DNA from 4 places in the Massilia sp. BAP21 genome. Region 2 is predicted to be linked to each of the others. Evidence: predicted binding sites of a transcription regulator. Region 2 holds the regulator's gene; each other region holds the start of a gene.
What was found. The regulator sigma-54, encoded in region 2, starts transcription at its own class of promoters, with help from an activator protein. The targets are predictions, from matches to a motif close to TGGCANGNAANCTGCTTT.

Region 1 (2,916 bases), 2.1 Mb from region 2:
GGACACGTCGACACCGGCGTAGAACGGGGTCTGTGGTGCGGCGATGGAGACGGACGATGCGGCGACGAGGGCTGCTGCGACTGCGATTTTCTTGAACATGGTAATGCCTTTTCTTGCGGTAAAACGGAAAGGGCCGAAACGCCATGTTTCGGCCGGGGCCGGATTATCGCACGAACATGCTTTTCTTGCTGGCAACGCTAAATTTTGTGTTTTCGAATCGCTCGGAAGCAAGCGTATCGATGGGCAATGCTGGCCATAAACGAACAAAGGCGCCCAAGGCGCCATTGCGGGAAAACTTGATACAGATCAGGCAGTTGCGGCGCCAAGCGCCTTGGCAGCGCGGCGGCGGCGGTTGGCAAAGCCCATGAGCATGGCGCCGCCTCCCAGCAGCAGGGCAGTCGCTGGCTCAGGTACTTCGCCTGCGACTTCCGCCGGCGTGTAGTCGAAGGTGATGGTGCCGAAGTTCCAGCGGCCATCCGGGTTCACGCCGAAGTCGTCGAAGTCTTCGAAGAATTCGAGGCGCAGGATGCCGTCGACGCCGACATTGAAGGCCAGGCCGAACTCCGTCAGGTCAGCCGAGTCGGCAAAGCTGCCGGTACCGGAAAAGAGCAGGCCCACTCCCGGGTTGAAGAAGACGCCTTCCGTGCCTTTCGAGTTAGTGAACGCCAGGCCGAGTTCGTCCAGCCAGCTTGGGCGGTAAGCGGTGACGTTGATGTCGTAGCTGATGCCGGTGACCAGCGAATTGGCCCCGATATCGTAAGTCAGGACGGTATTACCCGGGTCGCCGATTTCACCGACGCTGTCGATGTTGTTCAGATTGACGACCAACGGCACAGCAAAGACCGAGGTGGAAGCAAGCAGGGACAAGCTGACGAACAGGGCTTTCAGGGAACGCAGTGACATGGGAATCTCCGGTTAGGTTGAGCCCTGCGTGTGAGCAATTAGCATGCCAATATGTAAATATTTATTTATGTCATTGATTTCTAAGCGGAAAATTAACCTAACGAAATCTTGTGCGAATGCAATCGTAAAGATTTCCGACAATCACCATGCATAAAAAAACCCGGACCGTCGAAGGTCCGGGTTTTCAGGGGAATCCGGCCGGGCCGGAACCGCAAGATCAGAAGTTGAAGCCCACGCCAACCGCCACCTTGGTGATGTCGCTATGCGGCTTCTGCACTTCCAGGCGGCCGACGATCTGCGGGTTGAAGGTGTACGACAAACCGGCGCCGTACAGGACCTTGTCTTCCGAATCCGATTCCGACACGCGGACGTTGCCGGCGCTGGCCGATGCCTTGATCTTCAGGTGGTTGTAGCCCAGGCGGCCATACACGCCGAAGCCATTGCTCAGCGGCAGGGTGCCGATCAGCGACACGTCGGTCTGGTCGAACTTGGCCTTGGCGCGCGCGTCCAGGTCCCAGTAATAGAGGTCGGCTTCGGCCAGGCGGTGCCAGCCGGCTTCGATGGCGAAGTTCGGGCTCAGGTTGTAGCCGATGAAGACGCCGCCGCCGCCTTCGCGGTCTGCGCCTTCGATCTTGGTCGAGGAAGCGTCGACGCCGGCATACCATTGCGGCATTTGCTGGGCGAAGACGGACGAGGAAGCGACGACGAGGGCTGCTGCGGCTGCGATTTTCTTGAACATGATGATGGCTTTCTCACAAATCGGAAATCAGGCGGCACTCGGTGCCGCCATGCGTTTATCGCATTTGTCTTGCGTTTTGATAAACCAGGACAAACGGTATTGACGTTATGCCACATTCTGGTGCACTCAGACCACACATTCGGCAAGAAATGTCGTACTAAAACGACACTATGGTTGGAATACTAATAAAAAGGGGACGAAGGATAGCAATCCCCGTCCCCGCAGTCCGTGTTCGGACTTCCAGCCCTGCTATCAGATGTGCAAGGCGTGCCCCAGCGCGCGTAAGGCCGCTTCCTGCACCGCTTCACCCAGGGTAGGGTGGGCGTGGATGGTGCCGGCGATGTCTTCCAGCGTGGCGCCCAGCTCGATCGACTGCCCGAACGCGGCGGAAAGTTCCGAGACAGCGCGTCCCACCGCCTGCCAGCCGACGATCAGGTGGTTGTCGCGCCGTGCCACCACGCGGACAAAACCGTCCGTCGACTCGATGGTCATGGCGCGGCCGTTCGCGGCGAACGGGAAGTTGGCGCTGATGACGTCCAGCCCCGCCTTCTCGGCTTCACCCGGCGACAAGCCCACCACCACCACTTCCGGGTCGGTGAAGCACACCGCCGGAATCGCGTTCGGCGTGAAGTGGCGGCGCTTGCCCGCGATGATCTCGGCCACCATTTCGCCCTGCGCCATGGCGCGGTGCGCCAGCATCGGTTCGCCGGCCAGGTCGCCGATGGCCCAGACGTTGCGCATCGAGGTGCGGCACTGGTCGTCGATCTTCACGGCGCGCCCGTTCATGTCGAGCTGCAGCGATTCCAGCCCCCAGCCGCCGGTGCGCGGACGGCGGCCCACGGCCACCAGCACGCGGTCGCAGGACAGCAGGGTTTCCTCGCCGTTCGCTTCGCGCACGCGCACGCCGTTGCCGCCGGCGTTCAGGCCGAGCACCGAGGTGCCCAGGCGCAGGTCGATGCCGAGGCGCTTGATCGCCGCGCCCACCGGTTTCGTGAGTTCGGCGTCGTAGGCCGGCAGGAGGCGGTCGGCCGCTTCCACCACCGTCACTTCGGCGCCGAGTTTACGGTAAGCCGTGCCGAGTTCCAGGCCGATGTAACCGGCGCCGACCACCACCAGCTGCTGCGGGATGGTCTCGGGCGAGAGCGCCTCGGTCGACGAGACCACCATGCCGCCATAGGGCATGAAGGGCAATTCGACGGCCTCGGAGCCGGCTGCCAGCAGCAGGTGCTCGCAGCGGATGCGCACCAGCTCGCCATCGGCCTGTTTCACTTCGA
Region 2 (2,916 bases):
CGCGCGGTGCTGGGCCTGTCCTACCTGCCGCAGGAAGCCTCGGTGTTCCGCAAGCTGACGGTCGAGGACAACATCCGCGCCGTGCTGGAACTGCAGCGCGACGACAACGGCAAGTCGCTCTCGAAGGACGCCATCAACGAGCGCCTTGATTCGCTGCTGGCCGAACTGCAGATCGAGAAGCTGCGCGAGAACCCGGCCCTGTCGCTGTCGGGCGGCGAGCGGCGCCGCGTGGAGATCGCGCGCGCGCTGGCCACCAACCCGCGCTTCGTGCTGCTCGACGAACCGTTTGCCGGCGTCGACCCGATCGCCGTGATCGAGATCCAGCGCATCGTGCGATTCCTGAAGGAGCGCGGCATCGGCGTCCTGATCACCGATCACAACGTGCGCGAAACCCTCGGCATCTGCGACCGCGCCTACATCATCAACCAGGGCGCCGTACTGGCCTCGGGCCGCCCCGACGACATCATCGCCGACGAGTCGGTGCGCCGCGTCTACCTGGGCGAGCACTTCCGCATGTAATCGAGGTAACGACACCGCTTTGAACCGCAGTTGAACAGTAAGAATCGATGAAACAATCCCTGCAACTCCGGACATCGCAGCACCTGGCCCTGACGCCGCAGCTCCAGCAATCGATCCGCCTGCTGCAGTTGTCCACGCTCGAACTGCACCAGGAAATCGAGCAGATCCTGTCCGACAATCCCTTGCTGGAGCGGCTCGACGATCCGCTCGACCGCTCGGTGCGCCTGCTGGCCGACGGCGCCATCAACAGCGCACCCGCGCAGGGCGAGGCACCGGCCGCGCCATCGAACGAGGAAAGCGCGCCGGCCAGCGCCGACGCGCCCGAAGGACTCGACGGCGGCGGCGACCATGAACACGGCGAGCCGGGTGGATCCGACAGCGACTGGGGCGACAGCGGCCGGGCCTCGGGCAACGGCGAAGACGAGGACGGCCGCCCGCAGCTGGAAGCCGGCGGCATCACGCTGCGCGAACACCTGTCGGAACAGGTGCGCGTGACCAACCTGAACCTGCGCGACCGCGCCCTGGCCGAGCTGGTGATCGACGCCATCGACGACAATGGCTACCTGGAAGAACAGCTCGACGAGATCCACGCGCGCCTGCCGCAGGAACTCGAGGTCGAGATGGACGAACTGCGCTGCGCGCTGGCGCTGATTCAAAGTCTCGATCCGGTGGGCGTCGGTGCGCGCAGCGCGGCCGAATGCCTGGCGCTGCAGATCCGCCGCATGCCCGGCGTGCCGCTGGTGACGCGGCGCACGGCACTAAAGATCGTCGAAGGGTATCTGACCTGGTTCGCGCAGCGCGAATTCAACAAGCTGAAAAAGGCGCTCGACTGCGACGACGAAGACCTGCGCGAAGCGCAGGCCGTGATCCGCCAGTGCCATCCGCACCCCGGTGCCGCGTTCGCATCGAGCACCTCGGACTATGTGGTTCCGGACGTTATTGTCCGGAAAACGAAGAGCGGCTGGGGTGTGACCCTGAACCACGAAGTGATGCCGCGCCTGCGCGTGAACCACATGTACGCGGCCTTGCTGAAGGGCGGGAAAGGCGAAGGGCAGATGAGCGCGCAGCTGCAGGAAGCGAAGTGGCTGATCAAGAACATGCGCCAGCGCTTCGATACCATCCTGCGTGTTTCCGAGGCAATTGTGGAGCGCCAGCGCAACTTTTTCAGCCATGGCGCGGTTGCCATGCGGCCCCTTGTGCTTCGCGAGATAGCTGATACACTAGGCCTACACGAGAGCACAATCTCTCGCGTAACCACGCAGAAATTCATGCTGACCCCGCACGGCATGTTTGAGCTGAAGTATTTCTTCGGAAGCCACGTCGCCACCGAAGCGGGGGGCGAAGCATCTTCGACGGCGATCCGGGCTCTCATCGCGCAACTGACAGGAGCAGAAGACCCCAGGAACCCATTATCCGACAGCAAGATCGCGGAAATGCTCGGTGAACAAGGAATGGTCATCGCACGCCGCACGGTTGCCAAATACCGTGAGGCACTGAAAATTCCTCCAGTCAGTCTCCGCAAATCCTTGTAACGGCGGCACCCTCGCGCTTCCTGCGCGGCGCGGCAGCCGCCACCTCTTCAAAGGAGTGTGTATGAATCTCACTATCAGCGGTCACCACCTCGACGTTACTCCCGCCATTCGTGAATACGTACAAAACAAGCTTGAGCGCATTACCCGCCACTTCGATCAAGTGATCGATTCCCACGTGATCCTCGCGATCGACAATCTTACCGAAAAAGAAAAAAGGCAGAAGGCCGAGATCAACTTGCGCGTCTCTGGCAAGACCGTGCACGTGGAAAGTGTGGCGCAAGATTTGTACGCTGCGATCGATCTGTTGATGGACAGGCTGGACCGGCAAGTGATGAAGTACAAGGACATGCTCAAGAGTCATAGTCGCGACGCACTCAAGCGTCTCCCTGAAGGCGGAGAGGCAGCCGCAGCCTGACAGGCCGGCCAGCACCGTCTGAACGAGGGCGCCCGCTGGGCGCCCTTTTCATTGTTATCTCCCCCTCGTCAATACCCCGCCGCCACGGGTCTTGGGTAGAATGGATGTTTTTTCGACCATTCCAGACCATGACCGACCACGTCCAGACCCGCATCGCCAACGGCACCGGTACGATCACCCTCGACCGCCCGAAAGCCTTGAACTCCCTATCGCTGGACATGGTGCGGCGCCTGACCGACACCCTGCTAACCTGGCGCGACGATGCGTCGGTCGACGCCGTGGTCATCACCAGCAGTAGCGAAAAGGCCCTGTGCGCGGGCGGCGACATCCGCTTCTTCCACGAGGCCGGCCATGCCACGCCGACGGGTGGCAGCGCGCTGCTGGAAGACTTCTTCACCGAAGAATACGCGCTGAACCACCTGATCCACTTCTATCCGAAACCGTATATCG
Region 3 (2,916 bases), 640 kb from region 2:
CGGATCGAGCTTGGCGTCGGCACGCAGCTTGGCCAGCGGGTCGGTGCCGATGCCGGGCAGACTGTCGAACGGGATGTCCTTGACCGTATTCGTGGCCAGGTCGATCAGTTTCAGCGCATGCGGCGCCGGGTTGTTGCGGCCGACGCGGGTGCGCTCGTCGTCGGCTTCCTCGTAACCCGATTCGGTGACGTAGCGCGGCATCTTGCCGACGCGGCCCTTGTCGCCGCCTTTTGCCGCGGTGACCACCACCAGCCAGCGGCCGTCGGGCGACAGCGCGCTGCCTTCGATGGTGAGCTTGTCGCCCAGGTAGATCGGGGCGGGTGCGCGGGTCGGGTCGGCACGGCGTTCTTCCTCGGCGCGGGCGCGGCCGGCGTCGCGGTCGTCCTTGGCGCGTTTCAGGGTGGCGATCAGGCGCAGCTGCATGTCGCGCAGGGCGTCCGGGTCAGTCGCGGCCGGGTCTTTCGCGGCGCGCGGCAGGGCGACCGGGCCCTGCACGCGGCTGGCGCGGTCCCAGCTGAACCACTCGTGGCCGATGCGGAACTGCACGGCGCGCTCGTCGCTCGAGAACTGCGGGTCCTCGGCCTTGACGCCGCGCGTGACCTGGACCAGGGCGCCGCTTTTCAGGTCGCGCTCGAACAGGTCGCCGTTGCGCACCAGGACGGCGCGCGTGTGGCTGCGGTTATAGACGACGTTCGGGCTATCGAGCTTTGCCAGCTCGGCGTCGGCCACCTTGCGCGGCTGGCCGCCCTGCACGGCCTCGAACGTGTCGCGCAGCTGCGAGCCGGTGCGCTTCTGCTTGTAGAAGACCTGCTTGCCGTCCCAGCTGAACCAGGCCTGTTCGGCAGGGTTGCCGATCCAGTCGGGGTTGGCCATGGCCTGGTCGAGGGTGATGGGCGTCGGCGCCGCAGCCGCCGTGAAGGCGACAGATGAGGCCGTGAACGCGGCAAGAATCGTCAGTACAGGAAGTCGCATCGTGAATGGTGGTTGGTTAGCGAAATAGCTTTCTGGCTAGAAATTGCGAATGCATTCTAGCTCAGCCACCATGCGACGGGGCAGTTCGCGGATGAATAATCCGCAAGAATTGTTACCCGCGTATTGCTGTGTTTACACGGGCGTTTGAACTATTTGCAGTGGCTCAGGCAGCCTGGTTCTGCGACTTCGGCTGGCGCGGCAGGAACATGGCGATGCGTGCAACGACGGCGAGAACGGCGAGGCCAACTGGCAGGTATTCGAGAGTGATCATGGTCAAACCTTTCTTGCGCTGGTCAGCGCGGTGGTTGGTCAATACGGCGATGTTGCGTTGCAGTATAGAACGATCCGATTCATAAACAAACTTTATGTTCATGATGTCCGCGATAAACTGTACTTATGATCTGCTGCCTGTCACACGCGGCGATATTGACGGCTGATATATCTCGACTGCAACAAAACCGCATGATGCGTCGATTGCTTACGAGAGGCCTCTGTACCCTGGACGTATGATGGACGTAAGGTGGGCACGCTGTGCCCACGCGGTACGCACACATCCGGCGGCTACGTGCGGAGAGGCGTCGCTCGCGCAATACCCGTGAGCCGCCGGCAGACCGTGGCCGGGTGATGCCTCGCGAGCGACAAGCCGAGGCACGTGTTCAAAAGGAGGCGTCCGTACCGCGTGGGCACGGCGTGCCCACCGTACGGTCAATTTCGCGGTGAGATCATGCAGCAGGCGGTCAGGCCAGTGTGGCCCGCTTCTTGCATTCCTCATCGGCATGAAATCCAGCCACCCACCCCGCAGCCTGCGCATCGTCGTCGTCACCGCCGACACATCCGGCCATGACGATGCCGCGCTCGCCGCCCGGCACGAGCGCAACACGGCGCTGCGCATCGGGCTGCTGGAGTCGGGCTACGACATCGTCGCCTCGCTGCCGCCGGACATCTTCCTGCCCGAGCGCGTGGCCCAGCTGCAGCCGGACCTGATCATCGTCGACAGCGAATCCGATGCGCGCGATGTACTGGAACACATCGTGATCGCCACGCGCGACGCACGCCGCCCCATCGTCCTGTTCACCGAAGACCACAGCGCCCCCGCGATGGAGGCAGCGATGGCGGCCGGGGTCTCGGCCTACATCGTGGCCGGCCTGCAGGCCGAGCGCGTGCGGCCCGTGCTCGACGTGGCCCTGGCGCGCTTCCGGCGCGAGCAGCAGCTGCTGGGCGAACTGGCCGACACGCGCCAGAAGCTGGCCGAACGCAAGGTGGTCGAGCGCGCCAAGGGCGTCCTGATGGCGCGCTACCGCCTGAAGGAAGAAGAAGCCTATGGCCGCCTGCGCAGCCTGGCGATGAACAAGAACCTGAGACTGGCCGAGGTTGCGCAGCGCATCCTCGACGTCGAGGATTTGCTGGGCCAGGCCCCGGCTGCGAAAGGACAGACATGACGGGTTTGCAGGGGCAGGGCGGGCAGGGAGCCTATGCGGCAGGCAGCGACCGGCCGGAAAAGACGGAACTGCGGATCGGCTTCATGCCGCTGGCCGACTGCGCGCCGCTGGTCATGGCCTCCGTACTCGGCTTCGACGAGAAGTACGGCATCCGCCTGGTGCTGGAACGCCAGCACTCGTGGTCGGCCATGCGCGACCGCCTGAACACGGGCGAGCTCGATGCGGCCCAGGCTTTGTATGGCCTGCTGTACGGCCTGCAGATGGGCATCGGCTCGGCGCCGCGCGCCATGGCCCTGCTGATGAACCTGAACCAGAACGGCCAGTCCATCGTGCTGTCGCGCGCCCTGGCCGAACGCGGCGCACGCGATGGGACCGGACTGGCCGCACTGATGCACGCGCAGCCGCGCCGCTACACCTTCGCCCACACCTTCCCGACCGGGAACCACGCCATGTGGCTGTGCTACTGGCTGGCCGCCGCCGGCATCGATCCCTTGAAGGATGCCAC
Region 4 (2,916 bases), 2.1 Mb from region 2:
CGGCTTTGCCGTCCACGCGTTCAACCATCACCTGATCATTCGCATCGGCTCCTTGCGCCGTTTGATTCAACGCGGCAAAATCGAACGTCGCGGCGGATCACGCCATGTTTGAACGCGTGGACGGGGAACCCGTCCACCCTACGCCACCCAGCATCATCCCCGGTCATCCAAAACACACCATGCTCGCACCCGAACAATTCCTGGGCTTCCTGCTCGCCGCCATCCTGCTCACCGCCTCCCCCGGCCCCGACAACCTGATGGTCCTGGGCCTGGGCATGTCCAAGGGACGCAAGCAGGGCATGGTATTCGGTCTCGGTTGCGCGCTCGGCTGCCTGAGCCACACCCTGCTGGCCGTGCTCGGCGTGAGCGCCCTGATTGCCGCCTCGCCGGTCGCCTTTACCGCCCTGCGCATCGGCGGCGGCCTGTACCTGGTCTGGCTCGGCTACAACGCCCTGCGCAGCCAGGGCGGCTCGAAAGCCAGCGACGGCAACGCCGCCCCGCAATCGCTGCGCAGCCTGTTCACCAAGGGCCTGGTGGCCAACGCCATCAACCCGAAGGTCGTGCTGTTCTTCCTCTCGCTACTGCCGCAGTTCGTCATTCCCGCCAACGGCAACGTGCCCGGCCAGATGCTGGCCCTGGGCGTGACCTTCACCGTGCAGGCGGCGATCCTGTTCGGCCTGCTCGGCTACTTCGCCGGGGCGATTGGCGCCTGGCTGAACCGCAAGCCCGGCGCCGGCAAATGGCTGGACCGGATCGCCGGCACCGTCTTCGTCGCGCTCGGCATCAAGCTGATCGTCGCGCGCTGAAGCGCCGCAGCTCCAGCAGGCCCAGCCCCAGCCCAAGCAAGGCGAGGGACGCCGGTTCCGGCACCGGCGCCGGCGGATCGGTTTCCACATCCAGCCGCGCCGCGAAGAATTCGAGCGGGTCGCCCGGGAAGAAATCCTGGAACTGCAGCGTCCAGCGCCCGTACACATCCATGCCGTCAAAGGCGGACAACGACCCGGCCGGGCGGAAGCTGCCCGATGCCAGCTGCGGCCCGGCGGCATCCGGCGCCTCGTCGTCGAAATGCAGGCGCACGCGCCCGGCGCCGGCATTCCCGCGCGCATAGGTGTCGTAGGCGCGCACCAGGTCGACCGTGGTGCCGTCGGGCGCCACCAGCGCAATCGAAAACTCGTCTTCATACGGGATGCCGAAGCCGCGGCAGGCGCCGCCGCTCGCGCCGATCGGCGGATCGTCGCACTTGGCCAGGTCGAAGATCAGGTTCAGGTCGAGGATGGAACCGTGGTAAGTCACGTTGAGGCTGCGCGTGCCCTCGCTGCCGTCGAACAGGCCGTAGCGGGTATTGCTGGCAACAACGGTGGCGCCGGCGCTGCCGCTCACCAGGCAGGCAAGGAACAAAGCGGTAAGGCGGTGCGGGAACATGCTCATGGCTCTCCTTTCAGTTGACCAGGAAAGAAAAGCAAGTTCTACGCCCGTGACGGAAGCTTCCGCTAAATCAATGCCTTACGGAGAGATTGTCAAATCCCTCTGCGAGGGATGTAAAACTTGGCGACATCCGGCGGCCATTGAGCGCCCGGATGCACCCACGCCACTTCAGCGTTTCGCCGCCCCGCCGCGCGGCAGCAGGTTGTGCACGATCGCGCTCAGGCGCTCGACCGAGACCGGCTTGCCCAGGTGCGCCGAGTAGCCCGCCGCACGCGCATTCGCGATATCGCTGTCGCGCCGCATCCCGCTGATGGCAATTGCCGGCAACCTGGCCAGCGCCGGATTGGCGCGGATGCGGCGCAGGAATTCGTAGCCGTCGATCTCGGGCATCGACACGTCCGAGATCAGCAGATCGATCTGCTCGCGCTCCAGGATTTCCAGCCCTTTGCGCGCGCTGGTGGCCTCGAACACGGTCGCGCCGCCCGTCTCCAGCAGCGACTTGAAGATCAGCAGCATCTCTTCCATGTCGTCGACCACCAGGATGCGCAGGCCGGCCATGCTGTCTTCGCCCTCGCCGCCGCCGCCCGACAGCGGCGCGGCGTGGCTGTCGAGCAGCGGCAGCCAGACGCTGAAGCGCGCGCCCTTGCCGGCGCCCTCCGAGAAGGCCTCGACCCGGCCGCCGTGCAGGGCGACGATCTCGCGCACCAGCGCCAGCCCGATGCCCAGGCCGCCCTTGGTGCGCGTGGTCACCGAGACGCTCTGGCCGTACATGTCGAATACGTGCGGCAGGAAGGATGGCGCGATGCCCTGGCCGCTGTCGATGACGTCGATGCGCAGCAGGCCGTCGTCGCGCTCGACCTGCACCGCGACGCGCCCGCCCCTGGGCGTGAACTTCAGCGCATTGCTCAGCAGGTTCATCAGCACCTGCTCGATGCGCACGGCGTCGGCCATCACGTACAGGCCGTCGGCGCTGCCGGACAGCTCGATGGCGATGTCCTGCGACGCCGGATCGGCGCGCATCACCTCGACGATGCCGCGCACCACGAGGTCGGGCAGCACCGGCGCCATCGTCAGCGACAGCTTGCCGGTGCGCACGCGCGACATGTCCATCAAATCGTCGATGATCTTCGCCTGGCTCATCACCGAATTGCGGATGATGGTGGCGGCGCGCAGGAAGGCCGGCGACTGGCGGATTTCCGGCATGCGCGCCAGCAGCTCGACGTTAATATTGATCATGTTCAGCGGGTGGCGGAGCTCGTGCGCCATCACCGCGAGGAACTCGTCCTTCAGCGCCACCGCGTTCTCGGCGTCGGAGCGCACCGCCTGCTCCTGGCGCTCGCGCGCGGTAACGTCGCGCGCGATCTTCGCGTAGCCTTCCATGTCGCCGTTGCGCAGCGGGGTCGTCACGCCGCTGCAGAAGAAGCGGCTGCCGTCCTTGCGCAGGTGCCAGCGCTCGTCCTCGGCGCGGCCGTCCTCGCGCGCACGGCGCAG

Region 1: ACWYRN_RS22340 (PEP-CTERM sorting domain-containing protein) is a predicted target of sigma-54. The motif match lies at 935-952, and genes of this name have one in related genera.
Region 3: ACWYRN_RS03215 (ANTAR domain-containing response regulator) is a predicted target of sigma-54. The motif match lies at 1,721-1,738, and genes of this name have one in related genera.
Region 4: ACWYRN_RS15295 (PEP-CTERM sorting domain-containing protein) is a predicted target of sigma-54. The motif match lies at 1,457-1,474, and genes of this name have one in related genera.

What each region holds. Positions count from the first base shown of each region.
Region 1 covers NZ_CM173596.1:5,073,623-5,076,538, reverse strand. Annotated here, with positions in the region: gene ACWYRN_RS22345 (porin family protein) at 1-99, opposite strand, end outside; gene ACWYRN_RS22340 (PEP-CTERM sorting domain-containing protein) at 307-903, opposite strand; gene ACWYRN_RS22335 (porin family protein) at 1,121-1,642, opposite strand; gene lpdA (dihydrolipoyl dehydrogenase) at 1,895-2,916, opposite strand, start outside.
Region 2 covers NZ_CM173596.1:1,388,264-1,391,179, reverse strand. Annotated here, with positions in the region: gene lptB (LPS export ABC transporter ATP-binding protein) at 1-519, shown strand, start outside; gene ACWYRN_RS06080 (RNA polymerase factor sigma-54) at 567-2,051, shown strand; gene hpf (ribosome hibernation-promoting factor, HPF/YfiA family) at 2,113-2,466, shown strand; gene ACWYRN_RS06070 (enoyl-CoA hydratase/isomerase family protein) at 2,595-2,916, shown strand, end outside.
Region 3 covers NZ_CM173596.1:744,704-747,619, reverse strand. Annotated here, with positions in the region: gene ACWYRN_RS03225 (S9 family peptidase) at 1-972, opposite strand, end outside; gene ACWYRN_RS03220 (hypothetical protein) at 1,136-1,345, opposite strand; gene ACWYRN_RS03215 (ANTAR domain-containing response regulator) at 1,749-2,411, shown strand; gene ACWYRN_RS03210 (CmpA/NrtA family ABC transporter substrate-binding protein) at 2,408-2,916, shown strand, end outside.
Region 4 covers NZ_CM173596.1:3,463,291-3,466,206, reverse strand. Annotated here, with positions in the region: gene ACWYRN_RS15300 (LysE family translocator) at 180-806, shown strand; gene ACWYRN_RS15295 (PEP-CTERM sorting domain-containing protein) at 784-1,428, opposite strand; gene ACWYRN_RS15290 (CheR family methyltransferase) at 1,594-2,916, opposite strand, start outside.